DNA from 4 places in the Pseudoalteromonas sp. HL-AS1 genome. Region 2 is predicted to be linked to each of the others. Evidence: predicted binding sites of a transcription regulator. Region 2 holds the regulator's gene; each other region holds the start of a gene.

Evidence for each region. The regulator ArgR, encoded in region 2, controls arginine synthesis, uptake and breakdown. The targets are predictions, from matches to a motif close to ANTGAATANNTATTCANT.
Region 1: RB214_RS01260 (aspartate aminotransferase family protein) is a predicted target of ArgR. The motif match lies at 2,036-2,053, and genes of this name have one in related genera.
Region 3: argC (N-acetyl-gamma-glutamyl-phosphate reductase) is a predicted target of ArgR. The motif match lies at 2,216-2,233, and genes of this name have one in related genera.
Region 4: gltB (glutamate synthase large subunit) is a predicted target of ArgR. The motif match lies at 2,422-2,439, and genes of this name have one in related genera.

Annotation. Positions count from the first base shown of each region.
Region 1 covers NZ_CP133569.1:259,192-263,414, reverse strand. The annotation lists gene astA (arginine N-succinyltransferase) at 1-509, opposite strand, end outside; gene RB214_RS01260 (aspartate aminotransferase family protein) at 595-1,800, opposite strand; gene RB214_RS01255 (HDOD domain-containing protein) at 2,180-3,340, opposite strand; gene RB214_RS01250 (aminodeoxychorismate/anthranilate synthase component II) at 3,384-3,965, opposite strand.
Region 2 covers NZ_CP133569.1:3,184,715-3,188,937, reverse strand. The annotation lists gene RB214_RS14780 (iron ABC transporter permease) at 1-284, shown strand, start outside; gene RB214_RS14775 (ABC transporter ATP-binding protein) at 285-1,334, shown strand; gene RB214_RS14770 (Dyp-type peroxidase) at 1,383-2,282, shown strand; gene argR (transcriptional regulator ArgR) at 2,290-2,757, opposite strand; gene mdh (malate dehydrogenase) at 2,983-3,915, shown strand; gene ispB (octaprenyl diphosphate synthase) at 4,001-4,223, opposite strand, start outside.
Region 3 covers NZ_CP133569.1:886,263-890,485, reverse strand. The annotation lists gene RB214_RS04185 (ornithine carbamoyltransferase) at 1-279, opposite strand, end outside; gene argB (acetylglutamate kinase) at 287-1,054, opposite strand; gene argC (N-acetyl-gamma-glutamyl-phosphate reductase) at 1,055-2,065, opposite strand; gene argE (acetylornithine deacetylase) at 2,290-3,438, shown strand; gene RB214_RS04165 (IS4 family transposase) at 3,569-4,223, shown strand, end outside.
Region 4 covers NZ_CP133569.1:2,233,555-2,237,777, forward strand. The annotation lists gene gltB (glutamate synthase large subunit) at 1-2,320, opposite strand, end outside; gene RB214_RS10365 (ATP-binding protein) at 3,020-4,223, shown strand, end outside.

The DNA.
Region 1 (4,223 bases), 750 kb from region 2:
TCGTCAGACACACCGCGCATTTCTGCAATCACTGTTTGTGCAAAACGCTCTTGATGCTGCTTTATAAACATAAAGCGCGCTTTTGAAAGTAGCTTACCGTTACAATTTTTACGATAGCCATCTTTTAAAAACAATGTGCAAAGCTCTGTAGCGCCTGTGTAGTCGTTACATAGCGTTAAAATATCAACCGCTTTGTATACGTCTAATGTGCGCGAAGAGTGAATCACTTTACTTAAGTGATAATGATAAAATGCATCATCAAGCCCTACAGCAGCTTCAATTGCAGACGTACCTACAACATCACCGGTTTCGCTATCTTCAAGAACAAACAGGTAGCCTTCGTCACCGGGTTGTGACGTTTGCTTAGCAAATGAACTTACAGAATGGTCTATTTTCTTTTGCAATAGTTCTTCGTTTAATGGCAAAGACGTAAAACCATGCCCAGATTCGTGGGCAATTTTCAGTAATGCTGAGTAATCATTTTGCTGGATTGGGCGAAGGATCATCATGAGTCCGCTTGCTCCCTTATAAATAACGGTAAATAGGAATTGCAGGGCAAGCGGTGCTTGCCCTTAATTGGTTGGCTTAAGTCGCTTATGCGTTTACTACGCTTGCTACTGCTTTTTCAAAGCGTGCCATACCTTCGCGAATGTCCGCTTCAGGAATTACTAAAGATGGAGTGAAACGTACTACGTCTGCACCGGCAACTAGTGACATAAGGCCTTGCTCAGTACCTGCCACTAAAAACTCTTTTGCACGACCTTTGTATTGCTCGTTCACTACTGCACCAATTAATAAACCTTGGCCACGGATTTCGCTAAATACGTTGTATTTTTCGTTAACCGCGCTAAGTAGTTCATTAAATAATGCGGCTTTTTCTTTTACGCCAGCCAGTACTTCTGGGGTATTTACTGTATCAAATGCCGCTTCTGCAACAGCACACGCAAGCGGGTTACCGCCATAAGTAGAACCATGTGTGCCTACTTTAAGGTGCTGTGCAATTTCAGTTGTTGTGATCATAGCGCCAATAGGAAAACCGCCGCCAAGTGCTTTAGCCGAAGTTAAAATATCAGGTACTACGTTTAAGCCTTGGTATGCATATAAATCGCCAGTACGACCAACACCTGTTTGAACTTCATCAAAAATAAGCAGTGCGTTATGTTTAGTACATAAATCGCGAACACCTTGAGCAAACTCATCAGTTGGTGAAACAATACCGCCTTCACCTTGTAGAGGTTCCATCATTACGGCACATGTTTTATCGCTGATAAGTGCTTCAAAAGCAGCTAGGTCGTTGTAATCGCAATGTATAATGTCGCCAGGCTTAGGGCCAAAACCATCTGAATATGCAGCTTGGCCGCCAACAGTTACGGTAAAGAATGTACGACCGTGGAAACCTTTGTTGAACGCGATGATTTGTGATTTTTCTGCGCCAAACTTATCAAGTGCAAAACGACGCGCTAATTTAAGCGCGGCTTCGTTTGCTTCTGCGCCAGAGTTGGCAAAGTAAACTTTTTCAGCAAATGTCGCATCAACCATTTTTTTAGCTAGGCGAAGTGCCGGCTCATTGGTCATTACGTTAGATAGATGCCAGATTTTTTCGCCTTGCTCTTTTAATGCGCCTACTAATGCAGGGTGGCAATGGCCAAGACAGTTAACTGCAATACCACCAGCAAAGTCGATAAACTCTCGACCTTGTTGATCCCATACGCGAGAGCCTTCGCCTCGAACAGGAATTACGCTTGAAGGTGCGTAGTTAGGAACCATTACGTGATCAAATAATTCGCGATTGACTGTCATTTTATTTCCTCTTAATTGTGAGCAACACAAAACATCAAAATAGGTGTTTGGTTAATATTTGTAACCAACTTTATAGGCAAGATCAGTAACCTGATAATTGCGCAAAATTGCTTTGTGGTTCAATTTTCAGACGCACATTATTTCAGAATTACTTATATCTGTCTCGTTAAAAACTTTCATGTATCCCTTGAAAATAAAGGGCTAAAGATATTATTTCATAGATAGTGAATAACTATTTGCATAGCTATTTATGCTTATTTTTAGGCAACTAACCGCATGAGTACAGAGGCGCACACGCTTTAATCGGCAAATATGCAATATAAAAATAGAGTGAGAATGAATGGTTAGTCGCAAAAAAATTAACAAAAAATTCAGATTTTTAGTCAATTTGAATAGCTAAATTGGTAAAATTACTCGATTGGAGGGTTTTTAGTTCCGTTTTAGTGAACTTAAAGTACGAAAACCAGCTTAGAGTTTCGTCAGGCTCAATAAGTTGATGCTCTTTTAGATTAAGATATTGAGAGTAGCAACGTGCCTTTAGCATTACTTGTGTTAACGGCAGTAATGTATCGCCCTTATCTACCCCATTTACTAGCTGCTGCATTACACCTTTAAACGGTAAATATTTAAAAGCCATTTTGTCTATTACTTTGGCGCTTACCTCTATCGACTTATTGCTAAGTAGAGTGGTTAAAAATAGCGGGTCGGGCTGTAGCTCTAATAATGCGGTGTGTAAATCTTTTTGGTTTTCATTTCGGGCTAACTGCACTTTACGTTGCCATACTTTCTCAAACGTTTTTAAGTACAAACGCACCAATGCAATTCGCCCTACATCTAAAAGCATACCAAGGGTAAATGCATGAACGTCGTTCACATTATTAATTTGTGCAATTTTTTGCGCAGCAATCGCGTTTGCCATCGCGCTGTCGCGTAGCCGGCGTTTTAATAATGAAAATGGCTCGGTGCTATGTGGCATCCAATGACGCGCAGCAAATGTAGGTATAACTAGCTGTAAGTTATCAAGACCAATATAGCGAAGAGCAAGCGATGGCTTATCTACTTTTACAGACGTGTTTTTACTACGTTGATTACGATAGTAAGGTAAATTAACGAGCGTTACTAACTCCCTACCCAACCAGCTTAAATCATTAACCAATGGCTCTAAACGCCCTACCGATGCCGACTTTACCGCTAATATATCGAGTATATTGGCAATGCCATCTTCAATACCTATGGTGCTATGAATTACACCATCTATATCTTCGAGCTGCTTATATATAGCTGTTTCAATTGTTTTGTGTAGTTGCTCACTTGCTTGCGCGCGATATTTATGATGTGCAGTACTGCTTTGCTGGCGTTTATTCTGTGCGGCCACTTCAACCTGAAGCAAGGTACGCTGCTTCATGGGTTCGCCGTAATCTATATCTAATGTATGAATGAAACCAATTTGCTGATGCGCAAAGCTATGCCCAAGCAATAAGTCATGAGCTCGTTGGCTTAGTATTTTGGCAGTACGCTGCTGGGCTACAAGTTCAGTCATGACATCCATTAATAAAGTATAAAATGCTATGTGTATTATAACATTAGAAGCGAGTTAAAAAGTTATCAAGCAGTTCTAAGCCTTGAGCAGTTAAAATAGCTTCGGGATGAAACTGCACACCTTCGATTGCTAATTCTTTATGAAGTAATCCCATAATTTCGTCAAACTCGCCTTGCTCAGTCTGAGTCCATGCTGTTACTTCAAGCTCTTTAGGTAGAGTTTGCGCTTTAACCACTAAAGAATGATAACGACATACTGTTAACGGGTTAGCTAAACCTTTAAACACACCTTTATTAGTGTGAACTATGGGTGATGTTTTACCGTGCATAACTTTTTTAGCACGAATTACATCTCCCCCCAAAGCTTGCGCGATAGTTTGATGCCCCAAGCAAATCCCTAGAATAGGATATTGTCCTTTTAGTTGCTCAACAACATTTAATGAAATACCCGCTTCGTTAGGCGTGCATGGTCCCGGCGATAACACGATGTGCTGCGGGTTTAACTGTTTTATTTGTGCAATGTTTAGCTCGTCATTACGTTTTACTAAAACGTCTTGATCTAAACGCTGAAAATATTGCACTAAGTTGTAAGTAAACGAATCGTAGTTATCGATCATTAACAGCATTACACAACAAACCTTATAAATTATTGACCACTTACTTCACGCAAGCGGTACTAAGCGTTGCATTCTACCACTATTAACTAGCCAACATAAATTAGCAAAAAGCGTTAAAAATTAACTGTTTTTGCTAAAAGTTCTTTAAAGTCTTTAGTGGGTACTGGTTCACTTAACCCGAACTCTGGTTAAGAGATTTATTAACGTATTAAATCATGGTGATATTTAAATTTATTCTCTCAAGCCAGAGATTCCTTGCACCTTGAG
Region 2 (4,223 bases):
AATCAATGGGTAAAAGCCAAGGGCAAACGCTGCGTTTAGTGCACCTACCTTTACTGCGAAGAGGATTGCTCACTGCTGCCTTATTGGTATTTATTGAGTGTATGAAAGAGTTGCCAGCTGCGCTATTGCTCAGACCGTTTAATTTTGAAAGCTTAGCTACTCATGTATTTCAGTATGTGAGTGATGAGCAATTAGAGCTTGCTTCAATATCTGCATTATTTATTGTTATTGTTGGGTTTATTCCTTTGTATTTTATTAATCGTTCTATGGAGCAGCGTAGTTAAATGAGTAGTTTAATTTTACAAGGCGTGAGCTATCACTATAACGGCACAAAGGTTATTCACGATTTAGATTTAACAGTGGGTAAAGATGAAATTGTTTGTCTACTCGGGGCGAGTGGATGCGGTAAAACAACCACATTAAAGGCGATTGCAGGTTTAATTGAAGCCAAGCAAGGGTCTATTTTTATAGACGGTAAATTAGTGAGTGATGAGCAATCTTTTGTCTCACCTGAGCATCGTAACATCGGCATGATGTTTCAAGATTATGCGTTGTTTCCGCATTTAACGGTGGCAAATAATATTGCATTCGGGCTTGGTAATATGAGCAAAGCTCAAAAGCAGCAACGCGTTGATGAAATGCTTAAGCTTGTGCATTTAATTGGATGTGCTGACAGGTTTCCACATCAGTTATCGGGTGGCCAACAGCAACGCGTCGCTATCGCTCGTGCATTAGCTTATAAACCTAGTTTATTACTCCTTGATGAGCCTTTTTCAAACATCGACACACAAGTACGCTTTGAATTAATTGCCGATATACGTCGAATTATTAAAGCAACTCAAGTATCTGCTGTGTTTGTTACACACTCAAAAGAAGAGGCGTTTGCGTTTTCAGATACACTTGCCATTATGCATTGCGGTAAAATTGCACAACAAGGCACGCCAGAGCAGCTTTTTGCAGCTCCATGTTCAAAGGAGGTTGCAGAGTTTCTGGGTCAGGGCATATACTTAAGCGCAGAAGTGTTAACCGCAACTGAATATAAAACACCATTTGGTTTAGTCGAATCTTATGTTGAGAGTAAGCATAATGTAAGTGCAGGGCTTATATATGTGCGCCCTCATCAAATAGAATTAGTGGCAGATAACCAAAGTGACAAATTCAGCAAGCGAGCTACAATCATAAGTCGTCGCTTTATTGGTTCGGCGTATGTTTATTCGCTTGTTATTAATGAGCAAGAAATTGAAGTTGCTGCACAATATGGCCAGTCATTTGAAAATAATGATCAGGTTATAATAAAAATAAAACCTCACACGGTGAATTTTTTCGAATCGTAATTAATTTGTTATTCGCTGTGTTTTTATCTGTAAAACTAAGGAATAACAATGGCGCAAGCGCAATCAGGGATTTGTGCTGAAGCAAACTTACACGGTTTGCACTTATTTTTTAATGTGTTTGATGGTCAAGACGAATCACTTCGCGCAAAGTTAAAACAAGTAAGCGCTATAGAAGAAGAGTTTAGCGATCAATTTTCAGAATCAATGCTCTCTTGTATGGTTGCTATTGGTGCGCAATACTGGCCGCATATCCTCCCTGAATACATTCCAAGCGAATTACAGAGCTTTCCCAATATAACCCATAGCGATCACCAAATGAGCGTACAACCGTGCGATTTATTTGTGCAAATTCGCTCTGACCGTGAAGACGTTAACCATTTATTTGCGCTGCAAATTTTAAAATTATTTGCCCCCGATGTAGAGCTGGTGGAGCAAATTCGTAATTTTCGCTTTTTAGATGGTCGTGATTTTAACGGTTTTATTTATGGTGGCGACACCGCACATGGAAGAAAAAAGCGCGCTACGGCTTTAATTAGCAACCCTGGTAGCTTTGAAGATCAGGGGAGTTATATTCATGTTCAGCGTTATAAACATGATTTAACTATGTGGCAGCATTTATCATTGAGTGAGCAAGAGCAAATAATGGGACGTACGCGTCTTGATAACACGCTAATTACCCCAGCGAGCGAAACCAGCCATGCTTCGCGAAGTGAGCTAAAAGACGAAGACGGACAACCGCTACTATTAAATCAAAGCATGCCTTATGGCGACGTGTATGAGCAGGGAATGTTATCAATTACATGCGCTTGTACGGGCACCGCATTTGAAAAAGTACTTAATAGTCGTTTAGGGGAAGGGGATTGCTACGACCACTGGCTTGATTTTACTCAAGCCGATATGGGCTCTGCTTTCTTTGCACCTTCATTAGGGTTTTTAAAACAAATTTAATTTGCTATTAAACCGTATCAAATAAAATGCGAACGCGTTCAAGTGTTACATCTATTTCAGATATTTTAGCAGGAGCGATAAAAATAGTATCGTCGCCTGCAATTGTTCCTAGTACGCCATCTGCTTTACCTAATGAATCTAATAAACGTGCAATAAGCTGAGCAGCACCTGGGCTGGTACGAATGATGATCATCATTTCGTTGTGCATAATGTCGATTACTAATTGGCGTAATGGGCTTTTAGCCGTAGGTACACCCATTTCAGCAGGTAAGCAGTAAACCATTTCTTGTTTGGCATTACGTGTGCGTACAGCGCCAAACTTACTTAACATGCGTGATACTTTACTTTGGCTTATATTGTCAAAACCTTGATCTTTTAACGCATCAACTATTTCGCCTTGAGAGCCAAAATTTTCTTCTTTTAATAGTGATTTAAATGCTTTTACCAGTGCTTCTTGTTTATCTTGTGGTTGCATAGTCTTTATTCGTTTTTGTTATTTATGCCGCAAATTCTACACAAAAATGAATAATTATGCAGCAGTTGTTTAGTTAACTTGCCAGTTTGATGCGTTAAATCACATAAGTTTACGACTATGGTCGAAAATATACTTGAAATAGACCGGATAAATTTGTTTTTAGTCGCTAATTTCATTATCTTAAGGGCCACAAATGTTTCCTACCTCAAATTACGGAGAATTCCAATGAAAGTTGCTGTATTAGGTGCTGCAGGCGGTATCGGACAAGCGTTGTCTTTATTATTAAAAACAGGCTTACCAGCTGGCTCTGAATTATCACTTTATGATGTTGCACCAGTAGTACCAGGTGTTGCGGTTGACCTTTCTCACATCCCAACAGATGTTAAAGTTGCAGGCTTTGGCGCAGACGATTTAAATAAAGCGCTTGAAGGTTCTGACATCGTTCTTATCCCAGCGGGTATGCCACGTAAACCAGGTATGGATCGTGCTGATTTATTCAATGTAAATGCTGGCATCATCAAAACTTTAGCAGAAGGCATTGTTGCCAGCTGTCCTAAAGCGTTAGTAGGTATTATTACTAACCCAGTAAATGGCACAGTTCCAATTGTTGCTGAAGTATTCAAAAAAGCAGGTACTTACGACGCTAAACGCGTATTCGGTATTACTACGCTTGACGTTATTCGTTCAGAAGCATTTGTTGCTGAACTTAAAGGCGTAGACGTAGCAACTGTAAAAGTACCAGTAATTGGTGGTCACTCAGGCACAACTATTCTGCCTCTACTTTCTCAAGTTGAAGGTGTTTCTTTCACTGATGAAGAAGTTGCTGCACTTACTCCACGTATCCAAAATGCGGGTACTGAAGTTGTAAATGCTAAAGCAGGCGGTGGTTCAGCTACGCTATCTATGGGTGCTGCTGCAGCTCGTTTTTGTATGTCTTTAGTTAAAGGCCTACAAGGTGAAGAAGTTGTAGATTACGCTTACGTTGCTGTTGAAAATGGCGATGCAGAGTACTTTGCACATCCAGTACGTTTAGGTAAAAACGGTGTAGAAGAAATTCTTTCTTACGGCGAACTAAGCGCATTTGAAACAAAAGCAAAAAATGACATGCTTGAAACTCTGAAAAAAGACATCAAAGAAGGTGTTGATTTCATGGCGTAATAGCCGGTTTAAGCAACAAAAAAGCCTGCATTTGCAGGCTTTTTTATTGCTCAGAATTAATGTCACACTGTGTAACTAGTTAAAACTAGTGGTCGCGGTCAACCGCAATACGGGCAAGGCTTATAAGTGCTTGCTTATAGTCAGACTCAGCTAAAAAGTCTAAACAGGCAATGGCTTTTTCGGCCTCAATCTCTGCTTTTTGCATTGTAAACTCAAGCGCATTAGTTTGTTTTAGTGCAGTTAAAATTTCTTCTAAATGCTCCATACCATTACTGTGCTCTATTGCATCACGAATGAGCTGTGTTTGC
Region 3 (4,223 bases), 1.4 Mb from region 2:
AGTAGAAATATTAAGTGCGAAATCTTTAATTGATTCACGTGCACCCATAGCGCCATTTTGCTGATCTAAATAAACTGCATGGCCACCAAGACGGTTAATACCTATATCAAACGATAAGCGAGTACGTAAACTTTGTTTTTCAAACAATGTTACGATTGATTTTCCCGCTAATACATTGCTGTATTTTTCTGGTTTTGCTTTTATATCTTGCGCTAACTTTAATAAATTAAGTGCGCCTTCTTGGTCTAACTCTAAACCCGTTAAAAAATTCTCAAACATAATAAACCTATGGTGTAATCTTAGTTCCGACATGCTCGCCTTGTAGCAGAGCAGTTAAATTTTCTGGCTTTTGCCAGCTGGAAATATACACACCGCGTCGTAAATGTTGGGCAGCGTGAAGGCTGGTCTTAACTTTGACCTCCATCCCGCCCACAATTACTCCATTTGTAATTAAAGTATCAATGTGTTTTGTGTCAAGTTGATGTAACGGCTGTTTATTTTCGTCAAGCACTGCTTCAACATCCGTCATAAAAATAAGCTCAGCATTTAAGTTACTAGCAATAGCCCCTGCTGCTTCATCTGCATTTACGTTGTACCAAAGCCCTTGCTCATCAAAGCCTATAGAGCTAACAATGGGTAGGCGACCGATTTTAAGTAAATCATTAACAATAGAATCGTCGTTGCTTTTACATTTACCCACTAAGCAAAGCGCTTTTAGCTTTTGAGTGGCAGTAACACCTGCCTCAAAAAGACTTAAGCCGACAGGCTTGTGCCCAGCACTAATAGCTTGAGTCATTAATTGTTTATTAGCGCAACCTGCGAGTGCTCCGACTATATAAGGCATTTGCTCTGCTGGGCTAATACGTAATCCTTGGTGTTTAGCACTGGCAAAACCCGCTTGTTTTAACCATGTATCAACTAAAGCGCCACCGCCATGTACAATCACAAACTCATCATTTGTTTGCTCATTTAATACATCAAACAACGCTTTTGCTGCATTTTCTGTATTAAGTACTGCACCACCTAGTTTAATTACCCACGTTTTTTTACTCATTTAAAACGCTCCTTTTAAACCAGTGGTATGATCTAAATTCATAGAAATATTAATACACTGCAAAGCTTGTCCAGCAGCGCCTTTTAATAAGTTATCAATAGCAGACATCACAATTAACTGCGTTCCTTGTTGCTGCCAGCCAATATCAACAAATGGCTGCTTAGCTACACCTTTAATTGAAGGTACTTTATCGCCTAATAAGCGAATTAATGGCTCGCTCGAAAGTACTTGATAAGCCGATGCAACGTTTTCCTTGGTAACGCCTGGCTTAAGCTGTACATAAATAGTTTCTAAAATACCGCGCGGAAAATTACCTAGATGCGGTGTAAACAACACTTTGTGGCCAAGGTGTTGTTCAATTTCAGGGCCGTGGCGATGGTTAAACAAACCATAAGGTGCAAGCGACACTTCACAAAAATGTGTTCCTACACTGGCTTTACGCCCTGCGCCTGTAACGCCCGAAACCGCATTAATAATAATACTTTCGCTGCTCAATAAGCCTGCTTGCTTAAGCGGTTTTAGCGCATTAAGCGCTGCTGTTGGGTAACAGCCTGCAACAGCAATTAGCTTTGCATTAGCGATAGCATCATGGTTCCACTCAGCTAGACCGTAAGCCGCTTCATTTAAAAGCTCTGGATGTTGATGCTCAAAACCATAGTAAGTAACGTAGTCGTCATTGCTTGCTAAACGATAGCCACCAGATAAATCAAATACCTTTTTACCCATAGCTAAAAATTGCGGCGCTAAATCAACACTTACTTTGTGATCGGTACATAAGCATACGTAATCAGCATCACTTTGAATGTCATCAAAAGCTGATACGCTAAGAGGAAGTAAAGGGCAGTCTAGTAAACCAAGGTGCTCTGGGTATAAATCACTTAGCAATTTATTTTTATCTAAGCTACCCTCAGATACATAACAGCCTGTTAAAGTTAAGTTTGGATGCTTAGCAACTAAACTTGCTAACTCTGCGCCGCTGTATCCGCTTGCGCCAATAATCACTACATTCATTTGTTACTCGTTATCTTAAAATTAATTACTACTTATCTATAATGTTCGCTTAAACTAGCTTAGACGCTAATTAAGTCTTTTTTATTAATGAATTTTGATTATCGTCGCATTATTTTCATGGCGTTACTTTTAATATATTTATGCTTAAAAAGTGAATTGATATTCATCATAAATACTTTTATATTGTTATGCAATTAAATTGAATAATAATTTTGGATTTTTTTATGCCTTTGCCTTCGTTTATTTCCATGTACCAACAATTGATTGCAGCCCCTTCTATTAGTGCTATTGAAGACAACCTGTGTATGAGCAATAAAAACGTAATCGAACTCCTAGCCAGTTGGTGCGAAACAATCGGTTTTACGTGTGAAATTATAGAATTAGAAGGAGGTAAAGGGCGCTATAATTTATTAGCAAAACGCGGAGAAGGTGATGGCGGATTAATGCTAGCTGGTCATACCGACACAGTGCCTTTTGATGACAGTCGTTGGAATCATGATCCATTTAAACTTACCGAACTCGATAACAAATTGTATGGGCTAGGAAGTATTGATATGAAAGGCTTTTTTGCTTTTGTATTACAAGCGATTAGTGAACTTGATGAAAAGCAGCAAACTCAGCCTATTTTAATCCTTGCCACCGCCGACGAAGAAACAACGATGGCTGGTGCACAACAAATATGTAAGCACCCGAATTTAAAACCTGCGCGTTGTATAATAGGCGAACCTACTGATATGACGCCAGTATTTATGCACAAAGGCCATATGAGTACAGCAATAAGAGTAGTTGGTCGCTCTGGCCATAGCTCCGATCCCGAACGTGGTCTTAACGCCATTGAAGTAATGCATAAAGTGATTACAAAATTGATGATCTTAAAAGAACATTTAAAGCATAAGTATTCAATAAACCACTTCGAAATCCCTTATCCAACATTAAACTTAGGTAATATTCATGGCGGCGATAACGCGAATAGAATTTGTGGTTGCTGTGAAATGCATATAGATATGCGCCCATTACCAGGTTTAAGTGTACAAGAACTACAAGCATTAGTATTCGATGCAACGAAAGAGATAAATCAGCAATACCCAAATGCGGTGAGCGTTATTGATTTACATGAACCAATACCGGCATTTAGTGGTAGCACCGACAGTGCTTTAGTAAAAATGGCTGAAAAAATAGCGGGGAAAAAAGCGGTCGCAGTAAATTACTGCACTGAAGCGCCGTTTATCCAGCAACTCGGTTGTGAAACGATTGTAATGGGCCCAGGCTCAATTAACCAAGCACACCAGCCTGATGAATTTTTAGCGATGGAAAAAATAAAACCATCACAACAAATAATCACTGATCTTATAAAAGCAAATTGCTTTAGCTAATAAGATTACAATAAAGGCGCCAATTGGCTGTCTCTTATACACAAATCCCTGCTAAGAAATTAGCGGGGATTTTTTTGAACTAAATCTCAATGTCATGATCAGATCTTCAAATCTTGTTTGAGGGCACATTATGATTAACGAACATACTCATTGGGCAAAACAACAATTCGGTAAATCGGACTTAGGTGATCCAAGAAGAACAGCGCGTCTGGTAAAGTTAGCATCAACGCTTGCAAATGAACCAGGAAAACCACTTGTGAACATCACTCAATCCCCCGCCGATATGGAAGGTGCCTACCGCTTTATTCGCAACGAGAATATTGACGCAACGGCTATAGCAGAGTCAGGCTTTAAAGCCACGGTTGAACAAGCAAAAAGTCATAACTTATTGCTCGCATTAGAAGACACGACCACACTAATTTATAAGCATTCCTCCATTCGAGATGATTTGGGTCATGTCGGACGAGGAGCAAAACAACGAGGCTTGTTAGCTCATAGCGTATTACTGTTTGCGCCAGACACAAAGCAAGTTGTGGGATTAATTGAACAGTCTCGCTGGAGTCGTGATATCAACACGATTGGAAAAAGAGAAAAACACGCGACGACTTCTTACGAAGAAAAAGAAAGTTACAAGTGGGAGTCAGCGTCACGAGCGATGGCAGAGCGGCTGCAAGGACAAATGGCGAACGTGATATCGGTGTGTGACCGCGAAGCGGACATCTACGAATACTTGCAGTATAAACTGACCGAGCAGCAACGATTCGTCGTACGCTCGATGCAAAGTC
Region 4 (4,223 bases), 950 kb from region 2:
GCTTACTTAAAGCAAGTTTGTGCAAACTTTGCTGATCGTCATCAAAGTCGGTAAAGCATGCACCTTGTATACGACTTGCAACGCCTTTAAAGCACATTTCAATAATCGCATCAGATAATCCCACCGCTTCAAACAACATTGAACAACGATAAGACGCAACCGTACTTATGCCCATTTTAGACATAATTTTGTATAAGCCTTTATTAATGGCTTTACGATAAGCAAGGGTCACTTCGCAATACGACTTATCAATAATTTTGCTGTCGCTCATCGCAACTAGCGATTCATACGCAAGGTATGGATAAATTGCCGTAGCACCAAAACCTAATAGCACAGCAAATTGGTGCGCATCTCGCACGCTGCCAGTTTCAATGATAATATTTGATTCACAGCGCAAGTTGTTATCAACTAAGCGTTTTTGTACCGCACCTACAGCCATAGCTGCTGGAATTGGTAAATTTATTTCATCAAAGTTACGGTCAGTTAAAATAAGCATGATACAGCCCGCAGCTGCTTTTTCTTGTGCTTGGTCACAAATACGCGTAACCGCGTTTTCTAAACCCTCTTCAACTGTGTAGGTAATATCAATTTTACAGTAGCTGTAGTGCGCTTCATCAGCATTTAATAGCTGCTGCATATCTGCGTACATTAAAATTGGTGTATCAAACTGTAGGCGCTTAGCGTGGCCCGTTGTTTCGTTAAATACGTTTTGCTCACTACCAATACAGGTTGCAAGCGACATTACATGGTTTTCACGTAGTGGATCGATAGGTGGATTTGTTACTTGCGCAAATTTTTGGCGGAAGTAATCATAAAGTGAACGATGCCCTTCACTAAGCACAGCAAATGGCGTGTCATCACCCATTGAGCCTGTCGCTTCTTGGCCGTTTTCACCCATTACACGAATAACGCTATCAAGCTCTTCGTTGGTATAACCAAACATTTTTTGATATTTAGCTAGCGTTTCGTCATCAAATGAGCGATTACCAGCGTCTTGCTCAGTAAGTTCTTCAAATGGAACTAAACGTTTAACGTTTTCTTCAAGCCATGACTTGTAAGGATGGCGAGATTTTAAATCTTGATCGATTTCATCCGAGTGCCAGATTTTGCCAAGTTTAGTATCAATAACTAATAATTCACCTGGACCAACACGGCCTTTTTCAACCACTTCATCGGCAGTGTAATCCCAAATACCCACTTCTGATGCAAGCGTAATAAAACCATCTTGTGTAATTACATAACGTGCTGGGCGAAGTCCATTACGGTCAAGGTTACACGCCGCAAAACGACCATCCGACATAACAATACCTGCCGGGCCATCCCATGGTTCCATATGCATAGAGTTAAAGTCGTAAAATGCACGTAAATCGTCGTCCATTGCACGGTTTTTCTGCCATGCAGGCGGCACGAGCATACGCATAGCGCGGAATAAATCCATGCCGCCAGCTAAAAATAGCTCAAGCATATTATCTAGGCTTGATGAATCAGAACCGGTTTCGTTTACAAACGGCGCTGCGCTTTGTAAATCAGGAATAAGCGGTGACGCAAATTTATAAGAACGTGCGCGTGCCCACTGGCGGTTACCTTCAATAGTATTAATTTCACCATTGTGTGCTAAATAGCGGAAAGGTTGAGCTAAAGGCCAACGCGGCTGAGTATTAGTAGAAAAGCGCTGATGGAAAACACAAATCGCACTCGTCATACGAATATCAGCTAAATCTAGGTAAAAATTAGGTAAATCCGCAGGCATCATTAAGCCTTTATAGATAGTTACCAAACCAGATAAACTTGCGATATAGAAAGCTTCATCATCAACAATGCGCTTTTCAGCGCGGCGGCGTGCTACATATAAGCGACGCTCTAAGTCTTTAGAACGCCAACCTTCTGGCGCGCTAACAAAAATTTGTTCAAAACCAGGTAATTGCTGTACAGCAATAGGACCCAACATAGATGGGTCGGTCGGTACAACACGCCAACCTAAAATATTTAGCGTTTCTTTTTCTAATTCTTCGCTAAGTATTTGTTTTGCAGCTTGTGCTAAAACAGGGTCTGAATTTAAAAATATCATACCCACTGCATAGTTTTTGCCTAAGTGCCAATTATGTTCACTGGCAATTGCACGGAAAAAGCTATCTGGTTTTTGTAATAATAAACCACAGCCATCACCTGTTTTACCATCGGCAGATATACCGCCACGGTGCTGCATGCGATCAAGCCCCGTAATAGCAGTACGAATAAGCCTATGACTAGCTTGACCATTAACTTGGGCTATTAAGCCAAAGCCACAATTTTCTTTTTCTAACTTTGAGTCGTATAACATAGACCCCTCCCCTTGCTGCACTGTCAGCGTGGATGAACTGCTCGACGATTTGCTAACAGACGGACAAAACTAGCCTCTATCTTAAATAGAGTCAATAGCACTTTGAATACATATTCACATTCTTGAATATTTCTCACTTCATAGCAAGATTTCTTTTTATCATTATTTTTAACATTTAGCGTTATTTTAACCACTATTTTTTCATGACACTGGTGTCAAGTTTAACATATTGTAAAAAACACAAGCGTTAAAAGTCGCAGCTTACGTAAACGTAAAGACGAGTTAAAGTGAATAAGTATTCAACGCGTGAAGGGCTATTCAGTTAACATTTAGATAGTTTTATGCTATTTCATTACTTTAATGGCTTAACATCCCCGATTATTGCTGCTCATTAGTATAGTTATGAAAGTTCATGTCCTTTTTTGTACATTAATAGTGAATTTTTATTTAAAGCGGTGTCCGATGCGGACATAAAAACTGTCCGCGGACATCATTTTTAAGAACAAAAAATAAAAAGCACTTTAATATCAATGCGATAATAGTTGGCATATTAATCGTATAGCTTTACGTATAATCGCTAATTGGAATTACCATGTTTACTCTAAGCTTATTTTTGCTTTCTCCTATTGCCGCCATTTGCACAGCAGCTTTATTACTGCTGTGCGAAAAATACATAAAAGCAATGTAGGGTGGAATTAAATGATTAAAGATACCAGCGCACAAGACGTACAAGTAAAGGCACCTATAAACTATAAAAAATACGCGATAATCACTGCGATTGTTTTCATTGTGGTCTCTACAGTTGCTTATATTTTTTTAACGAGTCATAGCGCTAAAAGCTCTATTAGCCGCTCAAAAGTACAGGTTGCAAAAGTACATGTTAAAGCGCTCATTCGAGATATTGCCGCCAGTGGTAAAATTGTTGCTGCGTTACTGGCCTATAGCCATAATGATGAATTAGGTCATTTGTGCCAGCTTTATAACCAAACTGCAAAGCAATTAAGACAAGAAAAACAATGGGTTTACCAACGAGAGTTGATGCTTGATAAGGTATTACAAAATTCCCCTCAAGCTGTATTATTGGTGAATGATAATGATTTTATTGTTTATAGTAATCATAGTGCGAGGGATTTTTTTAATGCAAGTACAGCCCTTGAAGGCGAAAAAATCTCATTATTATTATCTAAAGCTCCACAGCAAATAATTAATGCCGTTAATAAAGGCGTAGATGGTTTATTTATTCTCGATAAAGCAGAACAAGAACCGCAAACATGGCATCTTTCAATGGGTCGCTTATTGCTTAACAACCAGCACCACAGGTTGTTTGTATTTAAACAATTGACCCGCGAATTGAGCCGCCAAGAAGTTGAAGTTTGGAAAAAGGTTATTCGGATCATTAGCCATGAACTCAATAACTCACTAGGTCCTATGCCATCCATGTTACATAGTGCACAGCTGTTAACGCAGAAAGTGGATGAACCTCGTTTACAACGCGTTTTCACTACCATTGAAGAGCGGATAAAGCATTTAAACGAGTTCGTTCAAGGCTATGGTAAGTTTGCTAAACTACCACCACCTAAAATAACAACGGTTGATTGGCATTCATTACTCGATCAATTACAAAGCCAATGGCAATTTAATTGCGACCTTCAAAAAGAAATCACCACACGAGCCGATCAAACCCAAATAGAGCAATTACTCATTAATCTGTTGAAAAACGCACATGAATCAGAGTCGTTAGCAGAGCATATTAGTTTAAAAATAACACAAGATAGCCTCGGCACTCATATTAATGTGAGCGATCAAGGAAAAGGTATGAGTGAAACGGTTATGGCCAGTGCGCTTATCCCTTTTTATTCTACCAAGGTGGCAGGAAGTGGATTAGGGTTGGCACTGTGTCGAG